DNA from 2 places in the Kitasatospora sp. NPDC033851 genome. Region 1 is predicted to be linked to the other one. Evidence: predicted binding sites of a transcription regulator. Region 1 holds the regulator's gene; the other holds the start of a gene.

What was found. Region 1 encodes HrcA, which represses chaperone genes, less so after heat shock. Its sites were predicted from a motif close to TTNGCACTCNGNNNNNCNGAGTGCNAA; they were not measured.
Region 2: a site for HrcA is predicted at 2,442-2,468, ahead of groES (co-chaperone GroES). Genes of this name have one in related genera too.

Annotation. Positions count from the first base shown of each region.
Region 1 covers NZ_JBVIRL010000008.1:51,635-58,867, reverse strand. Annotated here, with positions in the region: gene dnaJ (molecular chaperone DnaJ) at 1-1,055, opposite strand, end outside; gene hrcA (heat-inducible transcriptional repressor HrcA) at 1,133-2,167, opposite strand; gene htpX (zinc metalloprotease HtpX) at 2,491-3,411, shown strand; gene pspAB (PspA-associated protein PspAB) at 3,488-4,072, shown strand; gene ACZ51D_RS17400 (DUF3097 domain-containing protein) at 4,104-4,931, shown strand; gene ACZ51D_RS17395 (Uma2 family endonuclease) at 4,938-5,264, opposite strand; gene hemW (radical SAM family heme chaperone HemW) at 5,350-6,579, opposite strand; gene ACZ51D_RS17385 (AMP-dependent synthetase/ligase) at 6,659-7,233, opposite strand, start outside.
Region 2 covers NZ_JBVIRL010000006.1:143,389-150,621, reverse strand. Annotated here, with positions in the region: gene ACZ51D_RS14195 (polysaccharide deacetylase family protein) at 1-819, shown strand, start outside; gene ACZ51D_RS14190 (THUMP-like domain-containing protein) at 852-2,027, opposite strand; gene ACZ51D_RS14185 (hypothetical protein) at 2,045-2,359, opposite strand; gene groES (co-chaperone GroES) at 2,609-2,914, shown strand; gene groL (chaperonin GroEL) at 3,029-4,660, shown strand; gene ACZ51D_RS14170 (LysR family transcriptional regulator) at 4,953-5,951, shown strand; gene ACZ51D_RS14165 (WhiB family transcriptional regulator) at 6,049-6,375, opposite strand; gene ACZ51D_RS14160 (response regulator transcription factor) at 6,938-7,233, shown strand, end outside.

The DNA of each region.
Region 1 (7,233 bases):
CGCAGCACCGCGAGGCGGCGCAGCAGGTCCTCCTGCTCGGCGTCGAGCTTGCTGGGCGTCTTCACCTCGACATGCACTATCAGGTCGCCCCGGCCGCCCCCGCGCAGGTGGGTGATGCCCCGGCCGTGCAGCGGGATCGACTGGCCGGACTGGGTGCCGGGCCTGATGTCGACCTCCTCCAGGCCGTCCAGGGTCTGCAGCGGCACCCGGGTGCCGAGCGAGGCCGCCGTCATCGGGATGGTGACGGTGCAGTGCAGGTCGTCGCCGCGCCGCTGGAAGATGGTGTGGGTGGTCTCGGCGATCTCGACGTACAGGTCGCCGGCCGGGCCGCCGCCGGGGCCGACCTCGCCCTCGCCGGCCAGCTGGATCCGGGTGCCGTTGTCGACACCGGCCGGGATCTTGACGGTCAGGGTGCGACGGGCGCGGACCCGGCCGTCGCCGGCGCACTCCGGGCACGGGGTCGGCACGACGGTGCCGAAGCCCTGGCACTGCGGGCAGGGACGGGAGGTCATGACCTGGCCCAGGAAGGACCTGGTGACCTGGGAGACCTCGCCCTTGCCGCGACACATGTCGCACGTCTGGGCGGAGGTGCCGGGGGCCGCGCCCTCGCCGCTGCACGTGGTGCAGGTGACGGCGGTGTCGACCTGGAGCTCCTTGGTGGTGCCGAAAGCGGCCTCCTCCAGGGTGATCTCCAGCCGGATCATGGCGTCCTGGCCGCGGCGGGTGCGCGAGCGCGGGCCACGCTGGCCGGCCGCGGCGCCGAAGAAGGCGTCCATGATGTCGGAGAAGCCGAAGCCCGCCGCGCCGGCGCCGAAACCGCCCGCGCCACCGCCGCCCGGCGACAGCGGGTCACCGCCGAGGTCGTAGACCTGGCGCTTCTGCGGATCGGAGAGCACCTCGTAGGCGGCGTTGATCTCCTTGAACCGCTCCTGCGTCTTCGGGTCCGGGTTGACGTCCGGGTGCAGTTCGCGTGCCAGGCGCCGGAACGCCTTCTTGATCTCGTCCTGCCCCGCATCCCGTCGGACGCCGAGTACCGCGTAGTAGTCCGTGGCCACCAAATGCTCCGCTTGTTCCGCCTGTAGTAGTGCTGCGACTGGTTACCGCGCGTCATCTCCAGGACGCGCGGTCTTTGCTACGACTCGGCCAGGATCTGACCCACGTACCGCGCCACCGCGCGCACCGCCCCCATTGTGCCCGGGTAGTCCATCCGGGTCGGGCCGATCACACCCAGTTTGGCCACGCTCTCGTCGCCCGAACCGTAACCGACCGACACGACCGAGGTGGAAATCAGCCCTTCGTAGGCGTTCTCCCGCCCGATCCGGACCGTCATCGCGGCGTCGTTGGTCTCACCCAGGAGGCGGAGCAGGATGACCTGCTCCTCCAGGGCCTCCAGCACCGGCTGGATGGTGAGCGGGAAGTCGTGGCCGAAGCGGGTCAGGTTGGCCGTGCCGGCCAGCATGATCCGCTCCTCGTTCTGTTCCGCGAGCGTCTCGAACAGGGTCGCCAGGACCGTGCTGACGGTCGGCCGGTCGGCCTGCTCGAACATCGCCGGCAGTTCCTCCAGCAGCCCCGGGACCTCCGGGAGGCGGCGGCCGGCGGCTCTGGTGTTGAGCGCGGCCCGCAGGTCCGCCAGGACCGTCTCGCCGACCGTGCCCGGGCAGTCGACCATCCGCTGCTCGACCCGGCCGGTGTTGGTGATCAGCACCAGCATCACCTTCGCCGGGGCCAGCGCCACCAGCTCGATGTGCCGCACGGTGGACCGCGTCAGCGACGGGTACTGCACCACCGCGACCTGCCGGGTCAGCTGGGCGAGCAGCCGCACGGTGCGCGCGACCACGTCGTCCAGGTCGACCGCGCCGTCCAGGAAGTGCCGGATCGCCCGGCGCTCGGGGGCGCTCATCGGCTTGACCTCGGCGAGCTTGTCGACGAAGAGGCGGTACCCCTTGTCGGTCGGGATGCGGCCGGCGCTGGTGTGCGGCTGGTGGATGTACCCCTCCTCCTCCAGCGCCGCCATGTCGTTGCGGACGGTCGCCGGCGAGACCCCGAGGTTGTGCCGCTCCACCAGGGCCTTGGACCCGACGGGCTCCTCGGTGCCCACGTAGTCCTGCACGATCGCGCGGAGCACGGCGAGCTTGCGGTCGTCCAGCTGGCGGACCTCACCGGCCATGGGGCACGCACCTCCGTCTTCGCTCGTTGTCCGTCTGTGTCCCTGGGTGTCCCCGGGTGCTGCTGCCGGCCGTTCCCGGAAGGTCCGGCCTCGGCACCTTGGCACTCTGAACACACGAGTGCCAGAACCGTACCTGCCAGTGTAAGGCCCGGGTCCTGCCGCAGGAACGGCCGGACCGGCGTGATCCTTCCCGCAGTTCCAGGTACGGCCCGCGGGGCGGCCACCGTTCACGGGTTCCCGTCACGGGTTCCCGGCGCGCGAGTGGTGCCACGAGGCCGTCCGGGTGGCAGCATCGAAGGCGACGGCGAATGGAGGAGCAAGCGATGTCGAGCTCGGGCCAGCACACCCGTTTCGCACCCGACCGCGGCCTGACCGGCCGCATGGTCGCGACGATGTTCGTGATCGGGCTGCTGTACGTCGGTTTCACCGGCCTGCTGATCGCGCTGCTGCGCGGCGCCTGGCCGCTGATCGTCCTGATCTCCGGCGGGCTGTTCGTGGCCCAGTTCTGGTTCAGCGACAAGATCACCGAACGGGCCATGGGCGCCCGCCCGGTGTCCCCGGAGGAGTTCCCCCAACTGCACGGCACGATCGACCGGCTCTGCGCCCTGGCCGACATGCCCAAACCCCGCGTGGCGGTCGCCGACAACGACATGCCCAACGCCTTCGCCACCGGCCGCAACTCGCAGAACGCGGTCGTCTGCGTCACCACCGGCCTGCTGCGACGCCTGGAGCCCGAGGAACTGGAAGGCGTCCTCGCCCACGAGCTGTCCCACGTCGCCCACCGGGACGTCGCGGTGATGACCATCGCCGGCTTCCTCGGCGTACTCGCCGGCGCGATGACCCGCATCGCCGTGTACGGCGGATTCATGGGCGGCGGCCGCAACAACAACGACCAGAACGCGGCCATCGTCGCGCTGATCATCCCGCTGGTCTCGATGGTCGTCTACGCGATCAGCTTCCTGCTCACCCGGCTGCTCTCCCGCTACCGCGAACTGGCCGCCGACCGCGCCGCCGCCCAGCTCACCGGCCGGCCCAGCGCCCTCGCCTCGGCCCTCACCAAGGTCACCGGGCAGATCGCGGCCATCCCCAGCAAGGACCTGCGCCAGGCGCAGCCCTACAACGCCTTCTACTTCGCCCCCGCGCTGAACGCCCGGGAGACCGCCTCCCAGCTGCTCTCCACGCACCCGACGCTGGAGAAGCGGCTGGAGCAGCTGGCGAAGATCTCCGAGCAGCTCGGCCACTGAACCCCCGCCGACCCTCCGCCGACCCCTGCAGACCCTCCGCCGACCTCCGCCGACCTCCGCTGACGAAAGGACCGCCGTGGGAATCCTGGACGCCCTGTTCGGCCGCACCAAGCCCGTCAAGCCCGACCTGGACCAGCTGTTCGGCGTGCCGTCCGCCGCACTCACCCTGGAGGCCGGCGCCGCGTTCACCCCCACCGGGCTCGGCTCGGTCTGCTTCGCGGCCGTCGAAGGCGCGGCCTTCGTCCAGGTCGAACAGCAGGTACGGGCGCTGCTGGACGCCGACACCGAGCGCGGCGGCGTCCCGGTGGAGGCCTCCAAGGACGACTACGGCTACTCCTGGCTGCTCGCCCGGCACCAGCCCGAGGAACTGCCGGAGCTGGTGAACGACCTGCACGCGGTCAACAGCGAACTGGAGGCGAACGGCTTCGGGCCGCAGCTGCTCTGCTCCCTGGTCGGCTTCCGCAATCCGCAGGGGCAGTCCCTGGCCCTGGTCTACCTCTACAAACGCGGCACCTTCTACCCCTTCGCCCCGATGCCCGGCGGCGGGGAGAAGCGCAACAGCCCGCTGGAGCTGCAGGTCAACGCGATGCTGGGGAACGACCTGCGGCTGGAGAAGGACCTCAGCCGCTGGTTCCCGGTCTGGGGCGCGCCGGGCCTCTGACGGCCCGTCCGCCATCCCTATGATCACCCGTATGCGCAGCCGCCAGTACGGTCCCGACCTGACCCCGCCGTGGAAGAAGCAGGCCCCCGCCCCGGAGGTGCCCGCCGAGCGGGACCTGGTGGTCGAGGAGGCGGCGACCGGCTTCTGCGGGGCGGTGGTGCGGTGTGAGAAGACCGCCGAGGGGTTCACCGTCACCCTGGAGGACCGCTTCGGCAAGCACCGGGTGTTCCCGCTGGTCCCGCGCGGCTTCCTGCTGGAGGGCAAGGCCGTCACCCTGGTCCGCCCGGCCGGCCCGGCGGCGCCGCGAACGCCTCGCCGCACCGCCTCCGGCTCGATCGCCGTCCCCGGCGCCCGCGCCCGGGTCGCCCGCGAGTCGCGGATCTACGTCGAGGGCCGGCACGACGCCGAGCTGGTCGAGCGGGTCTGGGGCGACGACCTGCGCATCGAGGGCGTCGTCGTCGAGTACCTGCGGGGCATCGACGACCTGCCCGCGATCGTCGCCGACTTCGCCCCCGGCCCCGGCCGCCGCCTCGGCGTCCTGGTCGACCACCTGCTCCCCGGCACCAAGGAGCACCGCATCGCCGCCCGGGTCACCGGCGACCGCGTCCTCGTCGTCGGCCACCCCTACATCGACATCTGGCAGGCCGTGAAGCCCGCCGCCGTCGGCATCCCCGCCTGGCCCGCCGTCCCCCGCGGCGAGGACTGGAAGGAAGGCACCTGCCGCCGCCTCGGCTGGCCGACGGACACCCCGGCCGCCTGGAAGCACATCCTGTCCAAGGTCGACACCTACAAGGACCTGGAACCCGAACTCCTGGGCCGGGTCGAGGAGCTGATCGACTTCGTGACCCTGCCGGACTGAGGCCGGTCAGACGTACTTCTGAAAGTCCGTGGTGTCCAAGCTGATGCCGAGCTGGTCGATGGGGACGGGCTCGCCGAACTTGCTGGTCCGCTCCGACATGTACCTCGGGAGTCCGGACCCGGAATCCTGACCCAGCTCGGTCAGCAGCACGCACTCCCCCTTGATCGGGTCGACGATCAGATACGCGGGGACAGTGCCCTTGGCGTAGAGCTCCCGCTTGGTCCGGTAGTCACGGTCGGCACTGGTCTTCGGCACCACCTCGACCACCAGGGTGACGACAGGCGACGGCAGTAGCCGCCCGTACTCCTCGACCACCCCGCGCTCGAAGACCACCGGGTCGCGAAGACCCCGGTCATCCGATCATCGATGGCGGTCATCGCACGCTCCCTCCGACGGCTGACACCCACGTCAACGAATGTCAGTCCACCAGGTCACGCACGACCGCGTCCGCCAGGAGCCTGCCCTGGAGGGTGAGGACGGCGCGGCCTGCCGCGTAGGGCTCGGGGGCGAGGAGGCCGTCGGCGAGGTGCCGGGCGGCGGCCTCGCGGCCGGTGCCGGTCAGCAGATCGAGGGAGACGCCCTCGACCAGGCGCAGTTCCAGGAGGATGCGCTCGACGCGGCGGTCCTCCTCCGCCAGGACCTCGCGGCCCAGGCCCGGGGTGCGGCCCTCGGTGAGGGCCTGGGCGTAGGCGGCGGGGTGTTTGGCGTTCCACCAGCGGACGCCGCCGATGTGGCTGTGGGCGCCGGGGCCGGCTCCCCACCAGTCGGCGCCGGTCCAGTAGAGCTCGTTGTGGCGGCAGCGGCCCTCGGGGGTGGTGGCCCAGTTGGAGACCTCGTACCACCGGTACCCGGCAGCGCCCAGTGCCTCCTCGGCGATGAGGTAGCGGTCGGCGTGCACGTCGTCGTCGATCATCGGCAGTTCGCCGCGCTTGACCCGGGCGGCGAGCCGGGTGCCCTCCTCGACGATCAGGGAGTACGCGGAGACGTGGTCGGGCCCGGCGCCGATGGCGGCGTCCAGGGAGGCCCGCCAGTCGTCGTCGGACTCGCCCGGGGTGCCGTAGATCAGGTCGAGGTTGACGTGTTCGAACCCGGCCGCGCGGGCTTCGGCGACGCAGGCTTCGGGGCGGCCCGGGGTGTGGTGGCGGTCGAGCAGCCGGAGGACGTGCGGGCGGGCGCTCTGCATGCCGAAGGAGATCCGGTTGTAGCCGCCCTCGCGCAGCTCGGCCAGGTACGCCGGGTCGACGGATTCCGGGTTGGCTTCGGTGGTGACCTCGGCGCCGTCGGCGAGCCCGAACTCCTCGCGGACGGCGGCGAGCATCTTCACCAGGTCGCCGGCGGGCAGCAGGGTGGGGGTGCCGCCGCCGAGGAAGACGGTGCGCACCGGCAGGTCGGTGTCGCCCAGCACCTTCCGGGCGAGCCGGATCTCGGCGACCACGTTGTCGGCGTACGTCTCCTGGGAGGCGACGGCCCCGGAGGAGCGCAGCTCGGTGGCGGTGTAGGTGTTGAAGTCGCAGTAGCCGCAGCGGCTGGCGCAGTACGGCACGTGCAGGTAGAAACCGAACGGGCGGCTGCCGAGCCCGTCGAGGGCGTGGGCGGGCAGGGAACCGTCGGACGGCACCGGTTCGCCGTCGGGGAGTGCGGAGGGCATGCCCCCATTGTCCCGTACGGTCCGTGAAGCCTGCGCGGACCGTACGGGACGGGGTGGGACGGGGTGCGGACGGGCCGGGTCAGACCTCGTTGGCGCCCGTGTACATCGCGGCGACCGCGTCCGCGTAGGTCTTCTCGACCACGGGGCGCTTGATCTTCAGGCTCGGGGTGAGCTCGCCGTGCTCCACGTCGAGGTCGCGCGGCAGCAGGTGGAACTTCTTGATCGTCTGCCAGCGCTGCAGCCCCGTGTTGAGCCGCTTCACGAAGCCCTCGATCAGCTCGTGGACGGCCGGCTCGACGGCCAGCTCGGCGTAGGACTTGCCGGCGAGGCCGTGCTCGGCGGCCCACGGCATGAGGACGGCCTCGTCCAGGCCGATCAGCGCGGTGCAGAAGTTGCGGCCGTTGCCGATCACCAGGATGTTGCTGACGAACGGGCAGACCGCCTTGAACTTGCCCTCGACCTCGCTGGGCGCCACGTACTTGCCGCCGGAGGTCTTGAACAGGTCCTTCTTGCGGTCGGTGATCCGCAGGAAGCCGTCGGGGCTGAGTTCGCCGATGTCCTCGGTGTGGAACCAGCCGTCCGCTTCCAGCACCTCGGCGGTCTTCTCCGGCAGGTTGTGGTAGCCGCGCATGATGCCCGGGCCGCGCAGCAGGA
Region 2 (7,233 bases), on a different contig from region 1:
GGAGGCGGCGGCGCCCCGGCCGCCACCACGGCGCCGCCGGCCGCGCCCCGGCCGACCGGAGCCGCCCCGGCCGGCGGGGGCGCCTCCCCGGGCGCCACCACCGGGGCGGTCGCCGGCGCGGCGGCCTGGGCGAAGTGGAACCTCACCCCGCTCGCGCCCGCCCCGGCGGCGCCCGCCGACAAGCCCGTCAAGCTCGAACGGACCGGCCCGGTGCCGGTGTTCAGCGACGTGAAGACGACCGACAAGGTGGTCTTCATCACCATCGACGACGGCGCCGAGAAGGACCCGAAGTTCGTCGAGATGCTGACCGACCTCAAGGTGCCGATCTCGATGTTCCTGACCAAGGACATCGTCAAGAACGACTACGGCTACTTCAAGCCGCTCCAGGCGCTGGGCAACCACATCCAGAACCACACCGTCACCCACCCGGTGATGAGCAAGCTGTCGCCGGACAAGCAGAAGTCCGAGATCTGCGACGACCAGGCCGCGCTCACCCAGCAGTACGGCACCGCCCCGCTGCTGTTCCGCCCGCCGTTCGGCGACGGCGCCAACACCCCGACGCTCAACACCTCGGTGCAGGAGTGCGGCCCGCGCGCGATCGTGCTGTGGCGCGAATCGATGCAGATCCACGACATGCAGTACCAGGCCGGGGACAAGAAGCTGAAGCCCGGCGACATCATCCTGGCGCACTTCCGCGGCCCCAAGGAGCTCAAGGGCGCCACGATGACCCAGATGTTCGGCGACCTGCTGGCCCGGATCCAGGAGCAGGGCTTCGCGGTGGCCCGGCTGGAGGACTACATCCAGGCCCCCGCCTCGTAGTCCGCGTAGGCCCCGTAGGGCCCCGTAGGCCGCTACGACGCGCGGACCGGCTGCCCCAGCATCATCAGCGGGCCGTGGTCGGTCCGGCTGAGGATCACCGTGACGGTGTTCGGGCCGGAGGGCTTGAGCTGGCGGTGCAGCTCCTCCGGGGTGATCGCCATCCCGCGCTTCTTGATCACCACCGTGCCGACCCCGCGCTCGCGCAGCAGCGCCTTCAGCTTCTTGATGTGGAAGGGCAGCACGTCGGTGAGCTCGAAGGCGTGCGCGTACGGGGTGGCGACCAGCTCGTCCGAGGTCAGGTAGGCGATCTTCGGGTCGATCAGCCGGCCGCCGACCTGCTCGGCGACCTCGGCCACCAGGTGCGCCCGGATCACCGCGCCGTCCGGCTCGTACAGGTAGCGCCCCACCGGGCCGGCCGGCGGGTCGGGCAGGTCGCCGCCGGTCAGGACGGCGCCCTGCGGCAGCAGGGTGGCGCGGTGCGGGTGGGCGGCCTTGGTGCCGAACCAGAGCACCGCCTCCTTGACGTCGCCGTGGTCGGACACCCACTCGGCCTCGGCGTCCGCCGGGACGGCCTCGTGCGGGATGCCCGGCGCGACCTTCAGCGCCCCGATCGGGGCCCGCCGGCCGGCCGCGATCGCCCAGGAGAGCGGCGGGGCGTACGCCTCCGGGTCGAACACCCGGCCGCGCGAGGTCCGCCGGGCGGGGTCGGTGAACACCGCGTCGTAGCCGGCCACGTCCACGTCGGCGACGTCCGCGCAGCGCACCTCGACCAGCTCGGCCAGGCCCAGCGCGGCGGCGTTCGCGGCGGTGGCGGCACAGGCCGCCGGGTCCTTGTCGACGGCCAGCACCTCGATGCCCGCCCGGGCCAGCGCCAGCACGTCCCCGCCGATGCCGCAGCACAGGTCCGCCAGCCGCCGCACGCCCAGCTCGGCGAACCGCCGCGCCCGCCACTCGGCGACGCTGCGCCGGGTGGACTGCTCGACCCCGTTGGGCGTGAAGTACATCAGGTCGGCGTCCGCCCCGAACTTCGCCCGCGCCCGCTGCCGCAGCCGCGCCTGCCCGAAGGCCGCCGACACCAGCTCCGCCGGGTGCTCGCGCCGCAGCCGGGTGGCCAGCGCCAGCTCCTCCTCGGGGGTGAACTCGCGCAACTCGGCGAGCAGGGCCTGGCCCTCGGGCGTCAGCAGCGGCTGGAGGTTCTCGGTGTCCACGGGGCCATTCTCGCGGGTCACAGGCCGGGGTAGTCCGCCATCGCCCAGCCCGGCACAAGGAAGGGCGCCACGGCGGCGGCGGCCGGCAGGACCGCGTACCCGGCACGCCGGGTACGGAAGGCGACGGACAGGGGCACTCCGAGGCCGGCGGCCACGCCGATGAGCAGCCCGACGGGGACGATCACGTCCGCCGCGTCCGTGGCGGCGAAGCCGAGCCGGAGGGTCAGCCAGAACGCGACGAGCGGGATCACCGCGAGCACCGGCAGGAGAACCGCGGAGAGCAGGATGTCGTCGGTGCGGGACGGTCCTACGCGTACCGGGGTATCGGTCATGGCACGAGTGCGTCGAGCGGTCGGCCGGGCGCACATGAGTACGAGTACTCATCCGTCATTCCCGGACCTCACGGGCGCGTCGTTGGCACTCTGGTTGACTGAGTGCTAACACAGGCCTATGGTCGTCCTTGGCACTCCCCACCGGGGGAGTGCTAATGCGAGAACGTGTGTCTGACCCCCGCGACGGCAGACCCGCAGGCTCGCCCTACCCGTTAGAAAACCCCGTAATCTCCGAAGGGGAGCTCGGACGTGACCACCAGCAGCAAGGTTGCCATCAAGCCGCTCGAGGACCGCATTGTGGTCCAGCCGCTCGACGCCGAGACCACCACGGCCTCCGGCCTGGTTATCCCGGACACCGCCAAGGAGAAGCCCCAGGAGGGCGTCGTCCTGGCCGTCGGCCCGGGCCGCTTCGAGGACGGCCAGCGTCTGCCGCTCGACGTCGCCGTGGGTGACATCGTCCTGTACTCGAAGTACGGCGGCACCGAGGTGAAGTACCAGGGCGAGGAGTACCTGGTGCTCTCCGCTCGCGACGTTCTCGCCATCATCGAGAAGTAAGTCGTCCCCGACCCGCCCCGGATCCGTGTCCTTCGTGACAGTGGCCCGGGGCGTGGTTGTTGGTTCACGTAGTTCGGCGGCCGGGCCGGCCGCAGCCCCGAGGGAATAGGGAACATGGCGAAGATCCTGCAGTTCGACGAGGACGCCCGCCGCTCGCTGGAGCGCGGTGTCAACAAGCTGGCCGACACCGTCAAGGTGACCATCGGCCCCAAGGGCCGCAACGTCGTCATCGACAAGAAGTTCGGCGCCCCGACCATCACCAACGACGGTGTCACCATCGCCCGCGAGGTCGAGCTGGACGACCCGTACGAGAACCTTGGCGCGCAGCTCGTCAAGGAGGTCGCCACCAAGACCAACGACGTCGCGGGTGACGGCACCACCACCGCCACCGTGCTGGCCCAGGCCCTGGTCAACGAGGGTCTGCGCAACGTCGCCGCCGGTGCCGGCCCCGCCGCCCTGAAGAAGGGCATCGACAAGGCCGTCGCCGCCGTCTCCGAGCACCTGCTCTCCATCGCCCGCGAGATCGAGGGCAAGGACGACGTCGCCGCCGTCGCGTCCCTCTCCGCGCAGGACACCCAGGTCGGCGAGCTGATCGCCGAGGCGATCGACAAGGTCGGCAAGGACGGTGTCATCACCGTCGAGGAGTCGAACACCTTCGGCGTGGAGCTGGACTTCACCGAGGGCATGCAGTTCGACAAGGGCTACCTGTCGCCGTACTTCGTCACCGACGCGGAGCGGCAGGAGGCGGTCCTGGAGGACCCGTACATCCTGATCAACCAGGGCAAGATCTCCTCCATCCAGGAGCTGCTGCCGCTGCTGGAGAAGATCCTGCAGGGCGGTGCCACCAAGCCGCTGCTGATCATCGCCGAGGACGTCGACGGCGAGGCGCTGTCGACCCTGGTCGTGAACAAGATCCGTGGCACCTTCAACGCCGTCGCCGTCAAGGCCCCGGGCTTCGGCGACCGCCGCAAGGCGATCCTCGGCGACCTGGCCACCCTGACCGGCGGCACGGTCATCTCCGAGGAGGTCGGCCTCAAGCTCGACCAGGTCGGCCTGGACGTGCTGGGCACCGCCCGCCGCGTGACCATCACCAAGGACGAGACCACCGTCGTCGACGGTGCCGGTGACACCGAGGCCGTGGCCGGCCGCGTCGCCCAGATCAAGGGTGAGATCGCCGCCACCGACTCCGACTGGGACCGCGAGAAGCTGCAGGAGCGCCTGGCCAAGCTGGCCGGCGGCGTCTGCGTCATCAAGGTCGGCGCCGCCACCGAGGTGGAGCTGAAGGAGCGCAAGCACCGCCTGGAGGACGCCATCTCGGCGACCCGTGCCGCGGTCGAGGAGGGCATCGTCGCCGGCGGTGGCGCCTCCCTGGTCCACGCCGCCAAGGTGCTGGACGGTGGCCTGGGCCTGTCGGGTGACGAGGCGACCGGTGTCGCGGTCGTCCGCAAGGCGCTGCACGAGCCGCTGCGCTGGATCGCCCAGAACGCCGGCCTCGAGGGCTACGTCATCACCCACAAGGTCGCCGAGCTGGAGACCGGCCACGGCTACAACGCGGCCACCGGCGAGTACGGCGACCTGCTGAAGGCCGGCGTCATCGACCCGGTCAAGGTCACCCGCTCCGCCCTGGAGAACGCCGCCTCGATCGCCTCCCTGCTGCTCACCACCGAGACCCTCGTGGTGGAGAAGAAGGAGGAGGAGGCCGACAACGGTCACGGCCACTCCCACGGTCACGGCCACTCGCACTGAGGTCCGAACCACTGACCGGAGGCCCGGTCCGCACCCCGCGAGGGGTGTCGGGCCGGGCCTGCGGCTGTTACTCGCCCGCTCGCCTCCGGGGCGCTCTGACCCGGTGCCGACGGTCGGCGCTCCCTCGCTCGTGCCTCGCTCCCTCGCTTCTCCCTTTCGGCACCGGCGCGCCCCTTCGGCTCGGGGCGGTTACTCGCCCGCTCGCCCGTGACGCCGCTCGGGGCGGCGCGGCGTGAGGCTTCAATCATCAGTAGAATTTTGCAGAACGCAAAGATTGCCTTATAACTAAGGCATGATCGAGGCCCGCCATCTGCGCGTCCTGCGTGCCGTCGCCCGCACCGGCTCCTTCTCCGCCGCCGCCCGTGAGCTGGGGTGTACGCAGCCTGCCATCAGTCAGCAGATGAAGGCCCTGGAGAAGTCCGTGGACACCCCGCTGGTGGTCCGCTCGGGCCGCGGGATGCAGCTCAGCGAGGCCGGGCGGGTCCTGCTCAAGCATGCCACCGGGATCCTGGCGGGGCTCTCCGCCGCCGAGGAGGAGGTGGCCGCGATCGCCGGACTGCGGGCCGGCCGGGTGCGACTGGTCTCCTTCCCGACCGCGAGTTCCACCCTGGTGCCGCCCGCCGTAGCCCGGCTGCGGGACGGCCATCCGGGGGTGCGCGTGTCGCTGGTCGAGGCGGAGCCGCCGGAGTCGCTGGCGATGCTGCGCGGCGGCGAGTGCGAGATCGCGCTGGCCTTCCGCTACCCGCAGTCCGACGGCGCGGCCGCGCTGCCGGTGTCCGCGCACAGCACCCCCCGCGAGGCGCGGGCCGAGGCCAACCTGGAGGCCCAGCAGCTGTCGGCCGGGACCGACTGGTCCGATCTGGTGGTCACCCCGCTGCTGGACGACCCGCTGGTGGGCCTGCTGCCCGCCGCCCACCCGCTGGCCGGGCGGGGCGGGCCGGTGGAGCTGGCCGAGCTGGCGGGGGAGCAGTGGATCGCCGGCTGCCCGCAGTGCCGGGGGCACCTGGTGGAGCTCTGCGCGGGGGCCGGATTCGAGCCCCGGATCGACTTCGCGACGGACGACTACCCGGCGGTGGTCGGCCTGGTGGCGGCCGGGCTGGGGGTGGCGGTGCTGCCCCGGCTGGCCCTGCAGTCGGTGCGCCCTGACGGCGTGTCGACGGTGCCGGTGCGGACGGCTTCGGGGGCGCCGGCGGTTCGCCGGGTGGTCGCGCTGACCCTGCCGGACCTGGCCGAGGTGCCGGCTGTGGCCTTGATGCTGGAGCGGCTGGCCGAGGCGGCGGGCGCCCGCTGACGGTGGGTGACGGAACTCCCGTAGGTCCCGTACCGACTGTGAGCGGGCTGAGGCGCCGCGAAGAAACGTTTCTTCACGGCGCGTCGTGGAGGCGGGTCTAGCGCTGCGCGACCGCCGGCGGGGCCAGTGGGACCTCCACCAGCCGGTGCCGCGAGCGTCCCAGCATCTCCTCGCGCTCGTCCTCGGTCATCCCGCCCCAGACGCCGTACGGTTCGCGGACCGCCAGCGCGTGCGCCGCGCATTCGGCGATCACCGGGCAGCGCATGCAGACCTCCTTGGCGCTGGCCTCGCGCGAACTGCGCGCGGCCCCGCGCTCGCCCTCCGGGTGGAAGAAGAGCGAGCTGTCCACGCCACGGCAGGCTGCGGAGAGCTGCCAGTCCCAGAGGTCCGCATTGGGACCGGGGAGGCGGGAGAAATCTGCCATGGCTCATTCCCTTCAGAGGCCGTCGGCCGCAGGCCGGGAACTCGGCGGGCTGCTGCCGAGCGGTACGGCGGGGCTTCGATGCACTGGTGTGGACACCTGGAAATATGACTTAAGGCGACTCCATGGACAAGTCACCCACACACTGGCACAACAGTCAATGACCATACGAAAGCTATAAAAACGGGCAAAGTGGGCAAGGGCCTTCGGCGGGCGCGGGCGTGGCAATTGGGTGGCCAACGGGCGCGCGACGCACCGAATCGGTGTGCGGGTCGCACGCCCACCGCGCGCGAGCTGCGGAAAAGTGCGGCGTGTGCACCGCGATGCGGCTGATCGGTAACGAGTCGGCCACGTACAGTGGTGGAGATGGCCCTGAAGGCCGTAACTCATTCGAGTGACGGTCGTTGGAAGTGCGGAGGCGGTTAGCGGGCGTCGGACATCGGGAACGATCGCGGGCAAGTTGGGGCGATCAGCACGGAGTCTGCCGCCGATCGGCCGTGTCGGAGAGGTTCGTACCAGCCAGGAGGCTCAACGTGACGCGGATCAGCTGCGGAGGACGACAGTCATGACTTCCGTTCTCGTTTGCGACGATTCCCCGCTCGCCCGCGAGGCGCTTCGCCGCGCGGTCGCGACCGTACCCGGTGTGGACCGGGTCACCACCGCGACGAACGGGGAGGAGGTCCTCCGCCGCTGGGTGGCCGACCGCTCCGATCTCGTTCTGATGGACGTCCGGATGCCCGGCCTCGGCGGGGTCGAGACGGTCCGGCGACTGCTGTCCGCCGACCCGGGCGCGCGGATCATCATGCTCACCGTCGCCGAGGACCTCGACGGTGTCGCGCTCGCGGTGGCCGCGGGCGCCCG